3 regions of the Kitasatospora sp. NPDC048715 genome follow, and region 3 is predicted to be linked to each of the others. Evidence: predicted binding sites of a transcription regulator. Region 3 holds the regulator's gene; each other region holds the start of a gene.
What was found. The regulator HrcA, encoded in region 3, represses chaperone genes, less so after heat shock. The targets are predictions, from matches to a motif close to TTNGCACTCNGNNNNNCNGAGTGCNAA.
Positions count from the first base shown of each region.

Region 1: ACGFSC_RS39415 (FmdB family zinc ribbon protein) is a predicted target of HrcA. The motif match lies at 2,067-2,093, and genes of this name have one in related genera.
Region 2: groES (co-chaperone GroES) is a predicted target of HrcA. The motif match lies at 3,450-3,476, and genes of this name have one in related genera.

Region 1 covers NZ_JBICVH010000028.1:36,469-44,149, forward strand. Annotated here, with positions in the region: gene ACGFSC_RS39395 (sigma-70 family RNA polymerase sigma factor) at 1-189, shown strand, start outside; gene ACGFSC_RS39400 (hypothetical protein) at 379-600, shown strand; gene mscL (large conductance mechanosensitive channel protein MscL) at 636-1,055, opposite strand; gene ACGFSC_RS39410 (hypothetical protein) at 1,086-1,370, opposite strand; gene ACGFSC_RS39415 (FmdB family zinc ribbon protein) at 1,738-2,055, opposite strand; gene ACGFSC_RS39420 (MFS transporter) at 2,182-3,555, opposite strand; gene ACGFSC_RS39425 (potassium/proton antiporter) at 3,951-5,435, opposite strand; gene ACGFSC_RS39430 (penicillin acylase family protein) at 5,675-7,681, shown strand, end outside.
Region 2 covers NZ_JBICVH010000001.1:762,710-770,390, reverse strand. Annotated here, with positions in the region: gene ACGFSC_RS03620 (WhiB family transcriptional regulator) at 1-31, shown strand, start outside; gene ACGFSC_RS03615 (LysR family transcriptional regulator) at 131-1,129, opposite strand; gene groL (chaperonin GroEL) at 1,262-2,887, opposite strand; gene groES (co-chaperone GroES) at 3,004-3,309, opposite strand; gene ACGFSC_RS03600 (hypothetical protein) at 3,801-4,130, shown strand; gene ACGFSC_RS03595 (class I SAM-dependent methyltransferase) at 4,172-5,356, shown strand; gene ACGFSC_RS03590 (polysaccharide deacetylase family protein) at 5,378-6,316, opposite strand; gene ACGFSC_RS03585 (hypothetical protein) at 6,367-6,627, opposite strand; gene tsaD (tRNA (adenosine(37)-N6)-threonylcarbamoyltransferase complex transferase subunit TsaD) at 6,624-7,681, opposite strand, start outside.
Region 3 covers NZ_JBICVH010000010.1:151,569-159,249, forward strand. Annotated here, with positions in the region: gene hemW (radical SAM family heme chaperone HemW) at 1-1,052, shown strand, start outside; gene ACGFSC_RS20150 (Uma2 family endonuclease) at 1,093-1,650, shown strand; gene ACGFSC_RS20155 (DUF3097 domain-containing protein) at 1,641-2,474, opposite strand; gene ACGFSC_RS20160 (hypothetical protein) at 2,506-3,090, opposite strand; gene htpX (zinc metalloprotease HtpX) at 3,123-4,043, opposite strand; gene hrcA (heat-inducible transcriptional repressor HrcA) at 4,333-5,367, shown strand; gene dnaJ (molecular chaperone DnaJ) at 5,444-6,583, shown strand; gene ACGFSC_RS20180 (16S rRNA (uracil(1498)-N(3))-methyltransferase) at 6,659-7,408, shown strand; gene ACGFSC_RS20185 (PDZ domain-containing protein) at 7,540-7,681, shown strand, end outside.

The DNA of each region.
Region 1 (7,681 bases), on a different contig from region 3:
GGGCGGTTGGACGACCGCACCGCCTCGATCATCCGCTCCCGCTACGGAATGGAGGACGGCCGCGAGCGCACCCTCACCGAGGTGGGCAAGCAGCACGGCCTCACCCGCGAGCGGATCCGCCAGATCGAGAAGCACGCGCTGGCCGAGCTGAAGAAGATCGCCGACCACGCGGGCTTCGAAGCCGCCTGACAGGCCACCCGACAGGCCACCCGGCAGTTCCGCCTGGCAGGCCGCCCGACAGCCCGTCCGACGGGCCGGCCGGGCCCGCTGGCCGAGCCCTCATCCGGGCCCTGGCGCGGAGCGTTCCGCACCGGGGCCCGAGGCGTGCCGCGGGGCTCTTAGGCTGGAGGGGAGGGACGAGTGGACGGAGTGGACGGCGTGAGCGAGCAGGGGCAGGAAAAGGGCCAGGAGCAGGACCGGGCGCAGGAGCCCCGGGAGGCTGCGGCCGCCAAGGCCCGGCTGGTCTTCCGGGACCCGTTGGACCAGCAGTCCAGCGACGACACCGATGCGGGCTGGGGTGCCCGCCCCGGGGCGGGGGAGGGTGGTGGACGGGGGCTGGACTGGTACCTGAGCCAGCGCCCGCCGCACCACGGGGGCTGAGGAACGGGGACCGGGCGCCGACCGGCACCCGTCGGTCAGCGCAGCGGCGCGACCAGCGCGTCGCGGATCTCGGTCAGCAGGGTGACCTCCTTGGCTTCGAGGTCCGCCGCCTTCTCGGCGAGGGTCTTGCGGTGGGCCGCCAGCTTGTTCATGGGCACGATCAGAACGAAGTAGACGACCGCCGCGGTGATCAGGAACTGGATTGCGGCGCTGAGCACCGATCCCCACAGGATGAGGATTCCGGACGTGACCTCGCCGGTCGGGCTCACCTCGCAGGGCCCCTTGAGGCAGGAACTGTAGGACGCGAGGTCCTTCGTCCCGAAGACGCCGACGAGTGGATTGATCACGCCCTTGACGAAGGCGTTGACGATGTTGGTGAAAGCCGCGCCGATGACCACGGCCACGGCGAGGTCGATGACATTTCCACGCAGCAGGAATTCCTTGAAGCCCTTCATGCCGCCTCGAACGACGAAGTCGCCCCCCGGTTACGGGTGATCTTCCGCAGTCCCGGATTGACAACCCGTCCGGCCCAGCGCGCCCCCCTGGGGCGGCGGCAGACCGGCCCGCGCGGGCCCCAGCGCCAGCGCCGCCGCCACCGCGAGCAGCACCAGGACGGGCACCCCGGCCCGCCGTCGCACCGCACTGCGCCAGCGGTGCCACCCGCCGCACCCGCGCCGGATCGGCGGGAAGCCCGGCAGCTCCTGCCGGGGCGGCACGGCGGGCGCGGGCAGCGGGAGGGGCAGGGGCAGGGAGAAGTTCGCGGTCGTCATCGACGCACCTCCGGAGTGTCGGCGGCCCGGCCCCTCGCGGACCGGATGCCCACACGATGAGCGTTTCCGGCGAACTCGGACAGCAATTTCCCCAGGCCTGTGGACAACCGGGCCCTGTGGACAACTTCGTTCACCCGCACGAGTTGCTCCGGCCCGTCCGGGGTGACGGAAAGCCCATGGGGCCGCAGCGGGGCAAGAAGGGGAGGAGGGGGGAAGCGGGGGAAGAGGGGAAAGAGGGGAAAGCGGGGAGGCCGACGGCCGGAGCCGACGGGAACGCGGAAAGGCCCGCCGTCCCCGCGTGGAAGCGGGGCCGACGGGCCTCTCCGAGGTCTGCGGGCCGTCCCGGGCCGATGGCCCGGTGCCGAGGTCAGCTCGCGGCGGGAGCCGGGCTGGACGACGACGAGGAGCCGGAGCTCGACGACGAGGACGAAGCCGAGGAGGACGTGGACGTGGCGGACGACGTCGAGGGGGTCGATGACGACCCGGCGCCCACCGTGCTGCTGGAGGACGAGCGGCTGTCGGTCCGGTAGAAGCCGGAGCCCTTGAACACGACGCCCACGGCCGAGAAGACCTTGCGGAGTCGTCCCTGGCAGTCGGGGCACGTGGTCAGCGCCTCGTCGGTGAACTTCTGCACCGCCTCCAGGCCGTTGCCGCACTCGGTGCACTGGTACTGGTACGTGGGCACTTGTCTTCCTCCTGGCACTCTCGCCTGATGAGTGCTAACGATGGTCAATGATGCGGCATTCCGCGGGATCAGTCCAGCGACTCCGGTGTGAGATGGGCCGGGCCCGGCCACCGGACCGCCTCCCGCTCAGCCCTTGGCCGCGCCCACCAGCCGTCCGGCACCGCCGTGCTCCGCCGGGACGTCGCCCGAACCCCGGGCCGGAGCGGTGCCCGCGACGGCCGCCCCGGGTCCCGGTGCCACCAGCAGGTGCCGCAGCGAGAGCAGCACGATCAGCCCCAGTCCGGCCCCGGCCACCGGCACCAGGAACCCGGTCGAGGGCCCGTGCCCGTCGATAAGCCGGCCCGCCGCCATCGAGCCGACGGCCAGCCCCAGCCCGATCGCGCCGGTCAGCCAGGTGAAGGCCTCCGTCTTGGCCCCGTCCGCGACCAGCGTCTCGACCAGGGTGTAGCCGCTGATCAGGGTCGGCGCGATGGCCAGTCCGCAGACCAGCCCGGCGACGGTCAGCGCGACCAGGTTGGGCATCGCCCACAGCACCGAGCAGCCCAGCACCAGCAGGGTGTAGCTGATCAGCATCCGCTGCTGCACCGGCCGCCGCCAGGCGATCACGCCGTACAGCACGCCGGCCAGCATCGAGCCGCCGGCGAAGATCCCGTACACGGTGCCGCCGGCGTCGTGCTGCCCGACCGAGTCGGCGAAGGCGTTCACCGACACCTGCATGCCGCCGAACACCGCGCCGACCCCGAGGAAGGTCCCGGCCAGCAGGCGGACGCCGGGGGAGGCGAGCGCCGAGGCGCGCTTGGTGCCGGGCTGCGGCACGATCCGGGCCGGGGCGGTGCGCCGCTGGGCGGCGAAGGCCAGGCCGCCGACGAGGGTCAGCGCGGCCTCGGCGACCAGGGCGGTGGCCGGGTTGGCGAGGGCGGCGATGCCGGAGGCCAGGATCGGGCCGATCACGAAGGTGAACTCGTCCGTCACGGACTCGAAGGCGAAGGCGGTGCTCACCCGGGCCGCGGAGGCGTCGGAGGCGCCGTCCGCGGTGAACGTGGCCACCCAGCGGGCCCGGACCATCGCGCCGACCTGCGGAACGCTCGCACCGGCCGGGACGGCGGCCAGGAACAGGCTCCAGGCGGGCGCGTGACCGAGCGCGAGCGCGATCAGCGCGCCGACCGCGGCCGCGTGCACCAGGACGGTCGGGACGAGCACCGCGGCCTGGCCGTAGCGGTCCGCGAGCCGCCCGGTCTGCGGCCCGACCAGGGCCTGGGCGACGGCGGCGACCGCGGTGACCGTACCGGCGGTGCCGTACGAGCCGTGGGTCCGGGTGACGAGCAGCAGGATGCCCATGCTGAGCATCGCGTACGGCAGCCGCGCGACGAGGGCGGGGGACAGGAACGTCCAGGCCCCGGGCGTGCGCAGCAGCTCGCCGTACCCGACGCGGGCGGGGGCCGGAGCTGCGGGGGTGGCCGCGTGGTCCGCGGCGGTGTCGACCGTTCGGCGCGCCGTCACGGTCGGTCCTTCCTGCTGCCTGGTAGCGCGGCAGGGCATGGTGTGGCCCCGACGGCGCCGAGAGTCGTCCTCTCGCGCGTCGACCGGGGTAGATACCGGGCCGGTCCGGCGTGGTGGCCGGGAGCCGGACCGCGGCCGCCGAGCGGTCGCGCCAACTCTGCGTCAGGCAGAAATTGGGGGTGGTCTAGCGGTGGTTATACGGATGATCGAACCATCGTATCAGTTACGCGCGTAGATACCCTCGGCCGACCCTCGGCCGACCCAGGCTCCTCCGGCCCGCCCCAGCCGTGACGGGCCGGAGGAGCCTGGCGGGCCGGGCGAGCCGGAGCGGCCGTGACGGCCCGCCCCAGCCGGTTTCGAGCAGTGAAGGGGCCGAGCCGAGCCGACCCCCGCGCTCACCGCCCGTTCAGCCACCCCGCGAGCTTGCCGCCCTTGTCCACGGCCCGCAGCCGCCGCTCCGCCGCCTCGCCGACCTCGTCCGTGGTGACCACCAGCAGTTCGTCCCCGCCGCGCAGCACCGTCGCCTTGTCCGGCACGAAGGAGTTCCCCTCCCGCACGACCAGGGTGACCGCGGCCCCCTTGGGCAGCCGCAGTTCGCCGATCTCCACGCCCGACATCTTCGAGGTGGGGGAGAGCGCGACCGACAGCAGGTGCCCGTGCAGCTTCTCCAGCGGGGCGGACTCGATGCCCAGGTCCTGGCCCATGTCGCCCTCGTCGATCCGCAGCCGCTTGGCCACCCACGGCAGGGTCGGCCCCTGGAGGAGGGTGAAGACGACGACGAGGATGAAGACGATGTTGAAGACGTCCTCGGCCCGGTGCGCGCCGGACACCACCGGGATGGTGGCCAGCACGATGGGCACCGCCCCGCGCAGTCCGGCCCAGCTCAGCAGTGCCTGCTCGCGGGCCGGCACCTTGAACGGGGTGAGCGAGACCATCACCGACAGCGGTCGTGCCAGGAACACCAGCACTCCGCCGATCACCAGCGCGGGCACCACCGCGTCGCCCATGGTCTCGGGCGTGACGAGCAGCCCGAGCAGCACGAACATGCCGATCTGCCCGATCCATGCCAGTCCGTCGGCGAAGCCCCGGACGGCGGGGCCGTGCGGCAGCTTGGAGTTCCCGAGTATCACCGCGCTGATGTAGACGGCGAGGAAGCCGGAGCCGTGCAGCAGCGCGCCGCCGGCGTACGCGAGCACGGTGAGCGCCATCACGGCGATCGGGTAGAGGCCCGAGGAGGGCAGTGCGACGTGCTTGAGCCCGTAGGAGCCCATCTTTCCGACGGCGAGGCCCACCGCGGCGCCGATCGCCAGTTCGGCGGCGATCGTGCCGATCAGGACGTACCAGGTGTCCAGTTCCCCGGTGGTGGCGAAGGCGACGACCAGGATGACCACGGGCGCGTCGTTGAAGCCGGACTCGGCCTCCAGCAGGCCGGTGAGCCGGTGCGGCAGCGGGACCATCCGCAGCACGGAGAAGACGGCGGCCGCGTCGGTCGAGGAGACGATGGCGCCCAGCAGCAGTGAGGTGCGCCAGTCCAGGCCGACCAGCCAGTGCGCGCCGGCGGCGGTGGCGAAGACGCTGATGCCGACGCCGACGGTGGCGAGCACGGTCGCGGCCGGCATGACCGGCTTGATCTCCCGCCAGCTGGTCTTGAGGCCGCCCTCGGCGAGGATCACCACGAGTGCCGCGTAGCCGAGCACCTGGGTGAGTTCGGCGTTGTTGAACGTGACGCCGATCCCGTTCTGTCCCAGCGCCACGCCGATCCCGAGATAGATCAGCAGGCTGGGCAGCCCTGATCGGGTGGAGAGGCGGACGGCGCCCACCGCGAACAGCAGGATCACGGAGGACTCAAGCAGGAGCTGGTTCAGATGGGAGACGTTCACGCAGGGGCACCTCGGGCAGGCATGGGCGGGCGGGGTGTCTGGTGGTGCTGTGGGGTGACCCGTTAAGAAGTCGTCAATGCTCCTCTTGCGGATCGTTACGCAGTCTAACATTTTGCCATATCTTTAGCTTGGTCCCCCGTTCACGGTGCCCGGCCGACTCGGCCTAATGTGGTGCCCTGTCACGGCCGCAGGCCCTGGACACGCCCGCCCGCCCCGAAGTCAGGACCGCAAGGACCCAGATGCCCCGCTCGAAGAAGTTCCGGCGCGCCCGTCTGATCGTGATCGTGCTGGTCGTGCTGCTGGTGGCCGGCACCGGCTACGGCGGCTACCGCGGGGTCTCCGCGGTCCGCGCCTCCTTCCCGGAGGTCGACGGCAGCGTCAAGGTGCCGGGCCTGAGCGCGCCCGTCGACGTCAAGCGGGACGCCAACGGCATCCCGCAGCTGTACGCCGACACCGACGAGGACCTTTTCCGTGCCCAGGGCTACGTCCAGGCGCAGGACCGTTTCTGGGAGATGGACGTCCGCCGGCACATCACGGCCGGCCGGCTCTCCGAGATGTTCGGCGACGGCCAGGTCGACACCGACGCGTTCATCCGCACCATGGGCTGGCGGCAGGTGGCGCAGAAGGAGTTCGACACCAAGCTGTCGCCGGAGACCAAGAAGCACCTCCAGGCCTACTCGGACGGCGTGAACGCGTGGCTCGCCGAGCACCCCGGCGGCGCGAAGGCCTCGCTGGAGTACGGCCTGCTCGGCGTCGTCAACGGCGGCTACCGGCCCGAGCAGTGGTCCCCGGTCGACTCGGTGGCCTGGCTCAAGGCGATGGCCTGGAACCTCTCCGGGAACCTCCAGGAGGAGATCGACCGCTCGCTGCTGGCCCAGGACTTCGGCCCCGACAAGATCGCCGAGCTGTACCCGGACTATCCGTACGCCCGCAACGGCACCATCGTGAAGACCGGCGCCGTGACCGGCGACAACTACCGTCCCGCCGACGGCTCCCCGCTGTCCGGGACGGCCGCCGGAACGGCCGCCACCGCCCAGGGCGCGGCGGCCACCAAGGCGATGCTGCAGGGCCTGACCGACCGGGTCGACTCGATGCCGCAGCTGCTCGGCCGCCCCGGCCAGGGCATCGGCTCCAACTCCTGGGTGGTCGCCGGCTCGCACACCACCACCGGCAAGCCGCTGCTGGCCAACGACCCGCACCTCGGCCCCGGCCTGCCCTCGGTCTGGTACCAGATGGGCCTGCACTGCCGGACCGCCTCCCCGGCCTGCCAGTTCGACGTCTCCGGCTTCACCTTCGCGGGCATGCCCGGAGTGATCATCGGACACAACAAGGACATCGCCTGGGGCTTCACCAACCTCGGCGCCGACGTCACCGACCTCTACCTGGAGAAGGTCACCGGCCCGGAGACCTACCAGGTGGACGGCAAGGACGTGAAGTTCGACCTCCGCAAGGAGACCATCAAGGTCGCCGGCGGGGAGGACCGTACCATCACCGTCCGCACCACCCAGACCGGCGCCCCGCTGATCTCCGACCAGAGCAGCGAGCAGCAGAACGTCGGCAAGTACGCACCCAACGGCCAGTCCGCCCCGGACCGCGGCACCAGCGGCTACGGCGTCGCCCTGCAGTGGACGGCGCTCAGCCCCGGCAAGACCATGGACGCCGTCTTCGAACTGGACAAGGCGAAGAACTGGGACGAGTTCCGCGCCGCCGCCAAGGACTTCACCGTCCCCGCGCAGAACCTGATCTACGCCGACGCCAAGAACATCGGCTACCAGGCCCCGGGCAGCATCCCGGTCCGCGGCAAGGGCGACGGCACCCTCCCCTCGCCGGGCTGGGACTCCGCGTACCAGTGGAAGGACCCGATCCCCTTCACCGCGCTGCCCTGGAGCCTCAACCCCTCGGCCGGCTACATCGTCACCGCCAACCAGGCCGTGGTGGACCCGAGCTACAAGTACAACCTGACCAAGGACTGGGAGTACGGCACCCGCGCCAAGGAGATCACCGACCAGATCGAGGGCCTGCTCAAGAACAACGGCAAGATCTCGCCGGACGACATGCAGACCCTCCAGCTGGACAACACCAGCGTGATGGCCAAGACGCTCGTCCCGCTGCTGCTCAAGCAGCCGATCAGCGACCCGTACGTGCGCGAGGCCCAGGACCTGCTGAAGGACTGGAACTTCCACCAGGACGCCGACTCGGCCGCCGCCGCCTACTACAACGGCGTCTGGCGCCAGCTGCTGATCCTG
Region 2 (7,681 bases), on a different contig from region 3:
GCTGGCCCCGCCGGCGGTCGCCCAGCGCTAGACCCGACTCCGTGAGCGCCGTGAAGAAACGTTCCTTCGCGGCGCTTCAGCCTTCTGGCTCACCCTACGTACCGGACCCCCGCGGCCCCGTCACCCACCGTCAGCGATCGGCGGCCGCCCCCGCCAGCCGCTCCAGCATCAGCGCCACGGCCGGCACCTCCGCCAGGTCCGGCAGGGTCAGCGCGACCACCTGGCGAACCGCGGGCGCCCCGGAGGCCGTGTGCACCGGCACCGTCGACACGCCGTCAGGACGCACCGACCGGAGCGCCAGCCGGGGCAGCACCGCCACCCCCAGCCCGGCCGCCACCAGGCCGACCACCGCCGGGTAGTCGTCCGTCGCGAAGTCGATCCGCGGCTCGAAGCCCGCCCCGGCGCACAGCTCCACCAGGTGCCCCCGGCACTGCGGGCAGCCGGCGATCCACTGCTCCCCCGCCAGCTCGGCCAGCCCCACCGCCCCGCCCCGCCCCGCCAGCCCGTGGCCGGCGGGCAGCAGGCCCACCAGCGGGTCGTCCAGCAGCGGGGTGACCACCAGATCGGACCAGTCGGACCCCGCGGTCAGCTGCTGCGCCTCCAGATTGGCCTCGGCCCGGGCCTCGCGCGGCGTGCCGTGGGCCGGCGCCGGGAGCGCGACGGCGCCGTCGGACTGCGGGTAGCGGAAGGCCAGCGCGATCTCGCACTCGCCGCCGCGCAGCATCGCCAGCGACTCCGGCGGCTCCGCCTCGACCAGCGACACGCGCACCCCCGGATGGCCGTCCCGCAGGCGGGCGACCGCGGGCGGCACCAGGGTGGAACTCGCGGTCGGGAAGGAGACCAGCCGCACCCGCCCGGCCCGCAGCCCGGCGATCGCGGCCACCTCCTCCTCGGCGGCCGAGAGCCCGGCGAGGATTCCGGTGGCATGCTTGAGCAGGACCCGGCCGGCCTCGCTGAGCTGCATCCCGCGGCCCGAGCGGACCACCAGCGGGGTGTCCACCGACTTCTCCAGCGCCTTCATCTGCTGGCTGATGGCGGGCTGCGTACACCCCAGCTCGCGGGCGGCGGCGGAGAAGGAGCCGGTGCGGGCGACGGCACGCAGGACGCGCAGATGGCGGGCCTCGATCATGCCTCAGTTATAAGGCAATCTTTGCATTCTGCAAAATTCTACTGATAGTTGAACGGTGAAGGTGAACGCCGGAGGCCCGGCCCGCCACCCCTCGCGGGGCGCGGACCGGGCCTCCGGTCAGGCGTCGGAGCCTCAGTGCGAGTGGCCGTGGCCGTGGCCGTGACCGTTGTCGGCCTCCTCCTCCTTCTTCTCCACCACGAGGGTCTCGGTGGTGAGAAGCAGGGAGGCGATCGAGGCGGCGTTCTCCAGGGCGGAGCGGGTGACCTTGACCGGGTCGATGACGCCGGCCTTCACCAGGTCGCCGTACTCACCGGTGGCGGCGTTGTAGCCCTGGCCGGCCTCCAGCTCGGAGACCTTGGAGGTGATGACGTAGCCCTCCAGGCCGGCGTTCTGGGCGATCCAGCGCAGCGGCTCGTGCAGCGCCTTGCGGACGACCGCGACACCGGTCGCCTCGTCGCCCGACAGGCCCAGGCCACCGTCCAGCACCTTGGCGGCGTGGACCAGGGAGGCGCCACCGCCGGCGACGATGCCCTCCTCGACCGCGGCACGGGTCGCCGAGATGGCGTCCTCCAGGCGGTGCTTGCGCTCCTTCAGCTCCACCTCGGTGGCGGCGCCGACCTTGATGACGCAGACGCCGCCGGCCAGCTTGGCCAGGCGCTCCTGCAGCTTCTCGCGGTCCCAGTCGGAGTCGGTCGCGGCGATCTCGCCCTTGATCTGGGCGACGCGGCCGGCCACGGCCTCGGAGTCACCGGCGCCGTCGACGACGGTGGTCTCGTCCTTGGTGATGGTCACGCGGCGGGCGGTGCCCAGCACGTCCAGGCCGACCTGGTCGAGCTTGAGGCCGACCTCCTCGGAGATGACCGTGCCGCCGGTCAGGACGGCCAGGTCGCCGAGGATCGCCTTGCGGCGGTCGCCGAAGCCCGGGGCCTTGACGGCGACGGCGTTGAAGGTGCCGCGGATCTTGTTGACGACCAGGGTCGACAGCGCCTCGCCGTCGACGTCCTCGGCGATGATCAGCAGCGGCTTGGAGGCACCGCCCTGGAGGATCTTCTCCAGCAGCGGCAGCAGCTCCTGGATGGAGGAGATCTTGCCCTGGTTGATCAGGATGTACGGGTCCTCCAGGACCGCCTCCTGCCGCTCCGCGTCGGTGACGAAGTACGGCGACAGGTAGCCCTTGTCGAACTGCATGCCCTCGGTGAAGTCCAGCTCCACGCCGAAGGTGTTCGACTCCTCGACGGTGATGACACCGTCCTTGCCGACCTTGTCGATCGCCTCGGCGATCAGCTCGCCGACCTGGGTGTCCTGGGCGGAGAGCGACGCGACGGCGGCGACGTCGTCCTTGCCCTCGATCTCGCGGGCGATCGAGAGCAGGTGCTCGGAGACGGCGGCGACGGCCTTGTCGATGCCCTTCTTCAGGGCGGCCGGGCCGGCACCGGCGGCGACGTTGCGCAGACCCTCGTTGACCAGGGCCTGGGCCAGCACGGTGGCGGTGGTGGTGCCGTCACCCGCGACGTCGTTGGTCTTGGTGGCGACCTCCTTGACGAGCTGCGCGCCAAGGTTCTCGTACGGGTCGTCCAGCTCGACCTCGCGGGCGATGGTGACACCGTCGTTGGTGATGGTCGGGGCGCCGAACTTCTTGTCGATGACGACGTTGCGGCCCTTGGGGCCGATGGTCACCTTGACGGTGTCGGCCAGCTTGTTGACACCGCGCTCCAGCGAGCGGCGGGCGTCCTCGTCGAACTGCAGGATCTTCGCCATGTTCCCTATTCCCTCGGGGCTGCGGCCGGCCCACCGGCCGCCGAACTACGTGAACCAACAACCACGCCCCGGGCCCCTGTCACTTGGGACACGGATCCGGGGCGGGTCGGAACGTCTTACTTCTCGATGATCGCGAGGACGTCGCGGGCGGAAAGCACCAGGTACTCCTCGCCCTGGTACTTCACCTCGGTGCCGCCGTACTTCGAGTACAGGACGATGTCACCCACGGCGACGTCGAGCGGCAGACGCTGGCCGTCCTCGAAGCGGCCCGGGCCGACGGCCAGGACGACGCCCTCCTGGGGCTTCTCCTTGGCGGTGTCCGGGATAACCAGGCCGGAGGCCGTGGTGGTCTCGGCGTCGAGCGGCTGGACCACAATGCGGTCCTCGAGCGGCTTGATGGCAACCTTGCTGCTGGTGGTCACGTCCGAGCTCCCCTTCGGAGATTACGGGGTTTTCTAACGGGTAGGGCGATCCTGCGGGCCTGCCGTCGCGGGGGTCAGACACACGTCGTCGCGTTAGCACTCTCCCGGTGGGGAGTGCCAAGGACGACCATAGGGCCGTGTTAGCACTCAGTCAACCAGAGTGCCAACGACGCGCCCTGGGACTCCCGGTTCCGCGGGTGAGCAGCCGCACTCGCGTGCGCCCCGGCCCGGCCCCCGCGGACTCCTGCCGTGACCTCGATCCCGGTGCGTCCGACCCCTGTGCGCGGGCCCGTCGCACCCGTCGGCCGGCCCGCCGACGGACCCGCCGCCCCGCCCACCGGAAGTCGAGCGGGCGTCCGGATTCCCGTACCCATGTACGGACGGCGCTCCCTCGGGCAGACTCCTGCCATGACGGACACCCCGGTACGCGTCGGCCCCTCCGGCGCGAAGGACGCCCCGCCCGCGCCGCCGCTCGTCCCGGGGGCGTTCCGGTGATCCGAGCGGCCGCCCCGTCCGCGCCGCCGCGGATCCACTGGGCGGCGGACCTGGTGCTCGCTGCGGTGGTGCTCGCGGTGACCGCCGTCGCGGTGTTCCTCGGATCGCTCGTGCTCAACGTGCTGAAGCTGCTCGCCCTGTACGGCCCCGGGACGGTGGCCCTGGACGTCTTCGGCGTCGTGGTCCTGCTCGTGCTGCTGACCCTGACCTTCCGGGGCACCCGGCGGCTCGGCTACCGGATCACGCCGTACGCCGCGGTGGCCGCGGCACCGCTGGGCGTGCTCGTGGGCTGGCTCGCCTCCGGCATCCCCGTCATCGGCCGGTGACCGCCGCACCGCTGCGGTGACCGACCGGCCGAGCGGCGAGAATGGCCCCCGTGGACACCGAGAACCTCCAGCCGCTGCTGACGCCCGAGGGCCAGGCCCTGCTCGCCGAACTGCGCGAGTTCACCCCCGAGGAGGAGCTGGCGCTGGCGACCCGTCTGCGCCGGGAGCATCCGGCGGAGCTGGTCTCGGCGGCCTTCGGGCAGGCGCGGCTGCGGCAGCGGGCGCGGGCGAAGTTCGGGGCGGACGCCGACCTGATGTACTTCACGCCCAACGGGGTCGAGCAGTCCACCCGGCGCAGCGTGGCCGAGTGGCGGGCGCAGCGGTTCGCCGCGCTGGGCGTCCGACGGCTGGCGGACCTGTGCTGCGGCATCGGCGGGGACGTGCTGGCGCTGGCCCGGGCGGGCATCGAGGTGCTGGCCGTCGACAAGGACCCGGCGGCCTGCGCCGCCACCGCGGCCAACGCCGCCGCCCTGGGCCTGTCCGAGCTGGTCGAGGTGCGCTGCGCGGACGTCGCCGAGGTGGACGTCACCGGCTACGACGCGGTGTTCACCGACCCGGCCCGGCGCACCTCGCGCGGCCGGGTGTTCGACCCGGAGGCGTACGCCCCGCCGCTCTCCTGGGCGATCGAGGCCGGCCGGCGGACCCCGATCGGCGCGCTGAAGGTCGCGCCGGGCATCCCGCACGAGGCCGTGCCGCGGGACGCCGAGGCCGAGTGGGTCTCCGACCACGGCGACGTCAAGGAGGCGGTGCTCTGGTTCGGCACCAGGGCCGCGAGCCCGCACCGCGCCACCCTGCTGCCGCAGGGCGCCAGCCTGACCGGCGGCGACCTGCCCGACCCGCCGGCCGGCCCGGTCGGGCGGTACCTGTACGAGCCGGACGGCGCGGTGATCCGGGCCCACCTGGTGGCCGAGGTGGCCGGGCAGGTGGGCGGCCGGCTGATCGACCCGAAGATCGCCTACCTGACCTCGGACGAGCTGGTCGCCACCCCGTACGCGCACGCCTTCGAGCTCACCGACGTGCTGCCGTTCCACATCAAGAAGCTGAAGGCGCTGCTGCGCGAGCGGGCGGTCGGCACGGTGGTGATCAAGAAGCGCGGGATGGCGATCACCCCGGAGGAGCTGCGCCGCCAGCTCAAGCCCTCCGGGCCGAACAGCGTCACGGTGATCCTCAGCCGCACCGACAACGGGCCGCTGATGATGCTGGGACAGCCGGTCGCGGCGTCCTAGGGGGTCGACCCGCGGCCTCGGTCACACGGGTGGCTGGATGTAGTCCTCCAGCCGCGCCACCGAGAAGCCCTGCTCCTGTATCCGGGCCAGCAGGTCGCCGAACATCTGGGTCATCGTGGCGCCCTTGAGCTCCTTGGGGCCGCGGAAGTGCGCCAGGATTATGTCGCCGGGCTTCAGCTGCTTGTCCCCCGCCTGGTACTGCATGTCGTGGATCTGCATCGACTCGCGCCAGAGCACCATCGCGCGCGGGCCGCACTGCTGGACCGAGGTGTTGAGCGTCGGGGTGTTGGCGCCGTCGCCGAACGGCGGGCGGAACAGCAGCGGGGCGGCGCCGTACTGCTGGGTGAGCGCGGACTGCGCGTCGCAGATCTCGGACTTCTGCTTCTCCGCCGGGATCCTGCTCATCACCGGGTGGTCCACGGTGTGGTTCTGGACGTGGTTGCCCAGGGCCTGGAGCGGCTTGAAGTAGCCGTAGTCGTTCTTGACGATGTCCCGGGTCAGGAACATCGATATCGGCACCTTGAGGTCGGTGAGCATCTCGACGAACTTCGGGTCCTTCTCGGCCCCGTCGTCGATGGTGATGAAGACGACCTTGTCGCTCGTTTTCACGTCGCTGAACACCGGGACGGGGCCCGTCCGTTCGAGCTTTATCGGCCTGTCGGCGGGCGGCGCCGGGGCGGGGGCGAGCGGGGTGAGGTTCCACTTGGCCCAGGCCGCCGCGCCCGCTCCCGCCGGGGCGCCGGCCGCGGCGGCGGTGGTCGCGGCCGCGGTCGGCGCGGCGCCGGAGGACCGGGGCGCGGCCGGCGTGGTCGCGGCGGCCGGGGCGGCGCTGCCGCCGCCCCCGTTGTCGCCGCACCCGGTGGCGAGGGCCAGCAGGGCCACCGCCCCCGCCGCGTACGTCCTGGTCCTGCTCCGCCCGTTCCTGATCACCGCTGCGCGCTCCCGGTTCCCGTCCAGCATTCTCTCAGCTATGCACGGTAACGGCCGGTCCTGCGGTTCCCGGTACGGGGCTACTCCACGTGCTCGCTGGTGAAGGACCAGCGGTGCACCGGGCGGCCGAGCAGCTCGGCCGGCGGGTCGGCGACGGGCACCGGCTCGCCGTTCCACCAGGTGATCAGCAGCACCCGCCCGCCCGGGGCGGTGAGCAGTTCGAGGCGCTCCAGCCCGGCCGAGCCGCGGAGCCGGGGCAGCGCCGACTCCCTTGCCCAGGCAGCGAGTTCGGGCCCGCACCCGTCGGCGGCCCGGGCCTCCCACATCGCGGCGACGGTCATGCCGCGCCACCGCCGAGGGCGTCGTAGGCCTGGCCGTGGACGTCGGTGTGGGGCACGTGGACCTCGGTCACCGGCAGCGAGGAGTCGGCGGACAGGTCGAAGGCGGACGGCGTGCGGTCGCGCCACACCATCTCGGCGCCGAGCGCCGCGACCATCGCGCCGTTGTCGGTGCACAGGCCCGGCCGGGGCACCCGCAGCCGGATGCCGGCCCGGTCGCAGCGCTGCTGGGCCATCTCGCGCAGCCGCGAGTTGGCCGCCACGCCGCCGCCGATCATCAGGTGGTCGACGCCGCTGTCCTTGCACGCCTTGACGGCCTTGCGGGTGAGCACGTCGGTGACCGCCTCCTGGAAGGACGCCGCCACGTCGGCGATCGGCACCTCCTCGCCGGCCCGGCGCCTGGCCTCCACCCAGCGGGCGACGGCGGTCTTCAGGCCGGAGAAGGAGAAGTCGTACTCCGGGTCGTTCTTGCCGGTCAGGCCGCGCGGGAAGGCGATCGCCTTCGGGTCGCCGTCGCGGGCCGTGCGGTCGACGATCGGGCCGCCGGGGAAGCCGAGGCCGAGCACCCGGGCGACCTTGTCGAAGGCCTCGCCGGCCGCGTCGTCGATGGTCGCGCCGAGCGGGCGGACGTCGCTGGTGATGTCCTCGCTGAGCAGCAGCGAGGAGTGCCCGCCGGAGACCAGCAGGGCCATCGTCGGCGAGGGCAGCCGGCCGTGCTCCAACTGGTCGACGCAGATGTGCGAGGCGAGGTGGTTGACCCCGTACAGCGGCTTGTCCAGGGCCCAGGCGTACGCCTTCGCGGCGCTGACGCCGACCAGCAGCGCGCCGGCCAGGCCGGGGCCCGCGGTGACGGCGATGCCGTCCAGGTCGCTCGCCTTGATCCCGGCGGTGTCCAGGGCGCGCTGGATGGTCGGGACCATCGCCTCCAGGTGCGCGCGGCTGGCGATCTCCGGGACGACGCCGCCGAAGCGGGCGTGGTCGTTGACGCTGGAGGCGACCGCGTCGGCCAGCAGCGTGGTGCCGCGCACGATGCCGACGCCGGTCTCGTCGCAGGAGG
Region 3 (7,681 bases):
GGGCGGTCGCCTCGCAGGACACGTACGCGGACAACGTGGTCGCCGAGATCCGCCTCGCCCGGAAGGTGCTGGGGGACACGGACCTCCCGGTGCGGACCGTCTTCCTCGGCGGCGGCACCCCGACCCTGCTGCCCGCCCGCGACCTGGTGAAGATGCTCGCCGCGATCCGCGAGGAGTTCGGGCTCGCCGAGGACGCCGAGGTCACCACCGAGGCCAACCCGGAGTCGGTCGACCCGGCGTACCTGGCCGAACTGCGCGAGGGCGGCTACAACCGGCTCTCCTTCGGCATGCAGAGCGCCCGCCCGCACGTCCTGAAGCTGCTCGACCGCCACCACACCCCGGGCCGCCCCGAGGCCTGCGTGGCCGAGGCCCGCGCGGCCGGCTTCGAGCACGTCAACCTCGACCTCATCTACGGCACCCCCGGCGAGTCCGACGACGACTGGCGGGCCTCCCTGGACGCCGCCATCGGCGCCGGGCCCGACCACGTCTCCGCGTACTCGCTGATCGTCGAGGAGGGCACCCGGCTCGCCGCCCGGGTCAAGCGCGGCGAACTGCCGATGATCGACGACGACGTGCACGCCGACCGCTACCTGATCGCCGAGGAGGCGCTCGCCGCCGCCGGCTACTCCTGGTACGAAGTCTCCAACTGGGCCACCGCCCCCGAGGGCCGCTGCCGCCACAACGAGCTGTACTGGACCGGCGCCGACTGGTGGGGCGCGGGCCCCGGCGCCCACAGCCACGTCGGCGGCGTCCGCTGGTGGAACGCCAAGCACCCCGCCGCCTACGCGCAGGCCCTCGCCGAGCAGCGCACCCCGGCGCTGGCCCGCGAGGTGCTGGCCGAGGAGGACCGCCGCGTCGAGCGGATCCTCCTGGAGCTGCGCCTGGTCGACGGCATCCCCCTGGACCTGCTCACCGACACCGGCCGCAAGGCGGCGGACCGGCACCTCGCCGACGGCCTCCTCGCCGCCGGGCCCTACGAGCAGGGTCGCGCCGCACTGACCCTCCAGGGCCGCCTCCTGGCGGACGCGGTTGTTCGTGACTTGGTGGACTGAGTGTCGTTAACGTGGTGTCAGCCGTCGTAGGGAGCGCGCAATGACCGCCATTGATGACCGGGTGACGGGGATCTTCGAGAATCTGGAGGTCCCCGAAGGCTTCAAAGCCGAGCTCATCAGGGGGGAAATCGTGATGATGGCCGGGCCGGACATGGTCCACAACCTCATCATCCGGGCCATCCAGCACCAGACGCCGTACACCCGGTGGAATGCACTGACCACGCAGGATGTGGCCTTTCCCCGCGAGGCCAGTGAGCCGCAGCCGGACCTGGTCGTGTTTGAGCGGGGGGCTGCGGAGGAGAGCGGTCGGCTGTTGCCCGCGCTTGCGGTCACCCTGGCGGTCGAGGTGGTTTCGAAGACCAGCGTGCTTCGCGACTACCGGACCAAACGGGAGCTCTATGCAGAGGGCCAGATTCCCGCATATCTGATTGTCGACCCGATCAAGGGTGTCTGTGTGCTGCTCACCGAGCCGAGTCGAGCGGCGGCCTCCGGGCTGCCGGACTACGCGGTCGAGCGGACCGCGAAGTTCGGCGAGTCGATTCCGCTGGATCTGCTCGACATCACGCTGGACACCTCGGAGTTCCGGACCTACTCCTGACCCGGCAGGGCCGTAAAGTCGATCAGTTCCTCCACCCGGCCCAGCAGTTCGGGTTCCAGGTCCTTGTAGCTGTCCACCTTCGACAGGATGTGCTTCCAGGCCGCCGGGGTGTCCACCGGCCAGCCGAGGCGGCGGCAGGTGCCCTCCTTCCAGTCCTCGCCCCGCGGGACGGCGGGCCAGCCGGGGATGCCCACGCTGGAGGGCTTCACGGCCTGCCAGATGTCGATGTAGGGGTGGCCGACGACCAGCACCGAGTCGCCGGTGACCCGGGCGGCGATGCGGTGCTCCTTCGTCCCCGGCAGCAGGTGGTCGACCAGGACGCCGAGGCGGCGGCCGGGGCCGGGCGCGAAGTCGGCGACGATCGCGGGCAGGTCGTCGATGCCGCGCAGGTACTCGACGACGACGCCCTCGATCCGCAGGTCGTCGCCCCAGACCCGCTCGACCAGCTCGGCGTCGTGCCGGCCCTCGACGTAGATCCGGGACTCGCGGGCGACCCGGGCGCGGGCGTTCGGGACGGCGACGGAGCCGGAGGCGGTGCGGCCCGGCGTCCGGGCGGGAGCCGGGCCGGCCGGGCGGACCAGGGTGACGGCACGGCCCTCCAGCAGGAAGCCGCGCGGCACCAGCGGGAACACCCGGTGCTTGCCGAACCGGTCCTCCAGGGTGACGGTGAACCCCTCGGCGGTCTTCTCGCAGCGCACCACCGCCCCGCAGAAGCCGGTCGCCGCCTCCTCGACCACCAGGTCCCGCTCGGCGGGCACCTCCGGGGCGGGCCGCTGTTTCTTCCACGGCGGGGTCAGGTCGGGTCCGTACTGGCGGCTGCGCATACGGGTGATCATAGGGACGGCGGACGGTGTGTCAGAGGCCCGGCGCGCCCCAGACCGGGAACCAGCGGCTCAGGTCCTTCTCCAGCCGCAGGTCGTTCCCCAGCATCGCGTTGACCTGCAGCTCCAGCGGGCTGTTGCGCTTCTCCCCGCCGCCGGGCATCGGGGCGAAGGGATAGAACGTCCCGCGCTTGTAGAGGTAGACCAGGGCCAGCGACCGCCCCTGCGGATCGCGGAAGGCGACCAGCGAGCAGAGCAGCTGCGGCCCGAAGCCGTTCGCCTCCAGCTCGCTGTTGACCGCGTGCAGGTCGTTGACCAGCTCCGGCAGTTCGTCGGGCCGGTGCCGGGCGAGCAGCCAGGAGTAGCCGTAGTCGTCCTTGGAGGCCTCCACCGGGACGCCGCCGCGCTCGGTGTCGGCGTCCAGCAGGGCCCGGACCTGCTGCTCGACCTGGACGAAGGCCGCGCCCTCGACGGCCGCGAAGCAGACCGAGCCGAGCCCGGTGGGGGTGAACCCGGCCCCGGCCTCCAGGGTGAGCGCGGCGGACGGCACGCCGAACAGCTGGTCGAGGTCGGGCTTGACGGGCTTGGTGCGGCCGAACAGGGTGTCCAGGATTCCCACGGCGGTCCTTTCGCGTCAGGGGCTCGGCGGGTTCAGTGGCCGAGCTGCTCGGAGATCCTCGCCAGCTGCTCCAGCCGCTTCTCCAGGCTGGGGTGGGTGGAGAACAGCTGCGAGGCGGCCTCCCGGGCGCTCAGCGCGGGGGCGAAGTAGAAGGCGTTGTACGGCTGCGCCTGGCGCAGGTCCTTGCTGGGGATGGCCGCGATCTGCCCGGTCACCTTGGTGAGCGCCGAGGCCAGGGCGCTGGGCCGGCCGGTGAGCTGGGCGGCGGCCCGGTCGGCGGCCAGTTCGCGGTAGCGGGAGAGCAGCCGGGTGAGCAGGAAGCTGATCGCGTAGACGACGATCGACACCAGCGGGATGATCAGCGCCAGGATGGCGGCGTTCTGGTCGTTGTTGTTGCGCCCGCCGCCCATGAACCCGCCGTACACGGCGATCCGGGTCATCGCCCCGGCGAGGACGCCGAGGAACCCGGCGATCGTCATCACCGCGACGTCCCGGTGGGCGACGTGCGACAGCTCGTGCGCGAGGACTCCCTCCAGCTCCTCCGGTTCCAGCCGGCGCAGCAGCCCGGTGGTCACGCAGATCACCGCGTTCTGCGGGTTGCGGCCGGTGGCGAAGGCGTTCGGCATGTCGTTGTCGGCGACCGCCACCCGCGGTTTGGGCATGTCGGCCAGGGCGCAGAGCCGGTCGACGGTGCCGTGGAGTTGGGGGAACTGTTCCGGGGACACCTGGCGGGCGCCCATCGCCCGTTCGGTGATCTTGTCGCTGAACCAGAACTGGGCCACGAACAGCCCGCCGGAGATCAGGACGATCAGTGGCCAGGCGCCGCGCAGCAGCGCGATCAGCAGGCCGGTGAAACCGACGTACAGCAACCCGATCACGAACATCGTCGCGACCATGCGGCCGGTCAGGCCGCGGTCGGGCGCGAAACGGGTGTGCTGGCCCGAGCTCGACATCGCTTGCTCCTCCGTTCGCCGTCGCTTTCGATGCTGCCACCCGGACGGCCTCCCGGCACCACCCCGGTGCCGGGAGGATCGAACCGCCGGGGCCCCGCGGGCCGTGTCCGGAACTGCGGGGAGGATCACGCCCCTCGGGCCGTTCCTGCCGTAGGACCCGGGCCTTACACTGGCAGGTACGGTTCTGGCACTCGTACGTTCAGAGTGCCAAGACCGGGGGCCTCCCGGAGCGGCCCGCAGCAGTGAGGGACACAGTCGGACAACGTGCGAAGACGGAGGTGCGTGCCCCATGGCCGGTGAGGTCCGCCAGCTGGACGAACGCAAGCTCGCCGTACTCCGCGCGATCGTGCAGGACTACGTGGGCACCGAGGAGCCGGTCGGCTCCAAGGCCCTGGTGGAACGGCACAACCTCGGGGTCTCGCCGGCGACCGTCCGCAACGACATGGCGGCGCTGGAGGAGGAGGGCTACATCCACCAGCCACACACCAGCGCCGGCCGCATCCCGACCGACAAGGGGTACCGCCTCTTCGTCGACAAGCTCGCCGAGATCAAGCCGATGAGCGCCCCCGAGCGCCGGGCCATCCGGCACTTCCTGGACGGCGCGGTCGACCTGGACGACGTGGTCGCCCGCACCGTGCGGCTGCTCGCCCAGCTGACCCGGCAGGTCGCGGTGGTGCAGTACCCCTCGCTGACGCGCTCCACCGTCCGGCACATCGAGCTGGTGGCGCTGGCCCCGGCCAAGGTGATGCTGGTACTGATCACCAACACCGGCCGGGTCGAGCAGCGGATGGTCGACTGCCCGGGCTCGGTCGGCGAGACGGTGCTGGCGGACCTGCGGGCCCGGATCAACGCGAGAGCCGCCGGCCGGCGCCTCCCGGAGGTCCCGGGGCTGCTGGAGGAACTGCCGGCGCTGTTCGAGCAGGCCGACCGGCCGACGGTCAGCACGGTCCTGGCGACCCTGTTCGAGACGCTCGCCGAGCAGAACGAGGAGCGGATCATGCTGGCCGGCACGGCCAACCTGACCCGCTTCGGGCACGACTTCCCGCTCACCATCCAGCCGGTGCTGGAGGCCCTGGAGGAGCAGGTCATCCTGCTCCGCCTCCTGGGTGAGACCGCGGACGCCGCGATGACGGTCCGGATCGGGCGGGAGAACGCCTATGAAGGGCTGAATTCCACCTCGATCGTTTCGGTCGGCTACGGTTCGGGCGACGAGAGCGTGGCGAAACTGGGTGTGATCGGTCCGACCCGGATGGACTACCCCGGCACAATGGGGGCGGTGCGAGCGGTGGCACGGTACGTGGGCCAGATCCTGGCCGAGTCCTAGCAAGGGCCACCGTTAGAATTTTTAACGGTGGCGTCCAGTCGCAGCACTACTACAGGCGGAACAAGCGGAGCATTTGGTGGCCACGGACTACTACGCGGTACTCGGCGTCCGACGGGATGCGGGGCAGGACGAGATCAAGAAGGCGTTCCGGCGCCTGGCACGCGAACTGCACCCGGACGTCAACCCGGACCCGAAGACGCAGGAGCGGTTCAAGGAGATCAACGCCGCCTACGAGGTGCTCTCCGACCCGCAGAAGCGTCAGGTCTACGACCTCGGCGGGGACCCGCTGTCCCCGGGCGGCGGCGGTGCCGGCGGCTTCGGCGCCGGCGCGGCGGGCTTCGGCTTCTCCGACATCATGGACGCCTTCTTCGGCGCCGCGGCCGGCCAGCGCGGCCCGCGCTCGCGCACCCGCCGCGGCCAGGACGCCATGATCCGGCTGGAGATCACCCTGGAGGAGGCCGCGTTCGGCACCACCAAGGAACTCCAGGTCGACACCGCCGTCACCTGCACCACCTGCAGCGGCGAGGGCGCGGCCCCCGGCACCTCGGCGCAGACCTGTGACATGTGCCGGGGCAAGGGCGAGGTCTCCCAGGTCACCCGGTCCTTCCTGGGCCAGGTCATGACCTCCCGCCCCTGCCCGCAGTGCCAGGGCTTCGGCACCGTCGTGCCGACCCCGTGCCCGGAGTGCGCCGGCGACGGCCGCGTGCGCGCCCGCCGCACCCTGACCGTCAAGATCCCGGCCGGCGTCGACAACGGCACCCGGATCCAGCTGGCCGGCGAGGGCGAGGTCGGCCCCGGCGGCGGCCCGGCCGGCGACCTGTACGTCGAGATCGCCGAGACCACCCACACCATCTTCCAGCGGCGCGGGGACGACCTGCACTGCACCGTCACCATCCCGATGACGGCGGCCTCGCTCGGCACCCGGGTGCCGCTGCAGACCCTGGACGGCCTGGAGGAGGTCGACATCCGGCCCGGCACCCAGTCCGGCCAGTCGATCCCGCTGCACGGCCGGGGCATCACCCACCTGCGCGGCGGCGGCCGGGGCGACCTGATAGTGCACGTCGAGGTGAAGACGCCCACCAAGCTCGACGCCGAGCAGGAGGAGCTGCTGCGCCGCCTCGCGGTGCTGCGCGGCGAGGAGCAGCCGTCCGGCCAGTTCGCGCCGGGCCAGCAGGGCCTGTTCTCCCGCCTGAAGGACGCCTTCAACGGCCGGTAGTCGTCCGCGGAGGGGTGCCGGGGGATCCCGGCACCCCTTCCGTGTTCCCGTCCCACTCCTGGAGGTTCCCCCGTCATGACCGCGCCCGTCTTCGTCGTCGAGACCGAGCGGATCGCCGCCGCCGTGCCCGGGGCCGTGGTGCGCCTGGACGGCCCGGAGGGGCGGCACGCGGCCGCGGTGAAGCGGCTGGAGCCGGGCGAGGCGGTCACCCTGGCCGACGGGCTGGGACTCGGGGTGGACGGCACGGTCGCCGAGGTGCTCGGCAAGGACGCGATCGACGTGACGGTCGCCGCCGTGCGCCGGGAGCCGGAGCCCGCGCCGCGGATCGTGGTCGTCCAGGCGCTGCCCAAGGGCGACCGCGGCGAGCTGGCCGTGGAGACGATGACCGAGGTCGGCGTGGACGTGGTGATCCCGTGGTCCGCCTCGCGCTGCATCACCCAGTGGAAGGGCGAGCGCGGCGCCAAGGCGCTCGCCAAGTGGCGGGCCACCGCCCGGGAGGCGGGCAAGCAGTCCCGCCGGCTGCGCTTCCCCGAGGTCCGCGAGCCGATGACCACCCGGCAGCTGGCGCCGGTGCTGGCGCGGGCCGCGTTCGCCGCCGTGCTGCACGAGGAGGGCGCCGAGCCGCTGGCGCACGCCGGACTGCCGGAGGGCGGGGACATCGTGCTGGTGGTTGGCCCCGAGGGCGGGGTCTCCCCGGAGGAGCTGGCCGCCTTCGCCGAGGCGGGCGCCAAGCCGTACCGGCTGGGCTCCTCGGTGCTGCGCACCTCGACCGCCGGGGTGGCCGCCGGCGCGCTGCTGCTCGGGCGCACCGGCCGCTGGTCGTGACGGCTGCCGTGCAGGCGGTCGGGGCGGCCCGCGGGGCGGTTCCCGGGAGGGCGTAACAGCCCTCTGCGGGCGGCGCCGGAAGTCTGGGAAAAACGGCGCGGATCGTACGCGCACCTGCTTAGGCTGGCCGGGTGACGGACTCCCTGAGCACCTCCTCGAACAGCTCGGCGGGCGCCTACCTGCGCCATCCCCACCTGCACGGCGACCTGGTCGCCTTCGTCGCCGAGGACGACCTCTGGCTCGCCCCGCTGGACGGCGGCCGGGCCTGGCGGC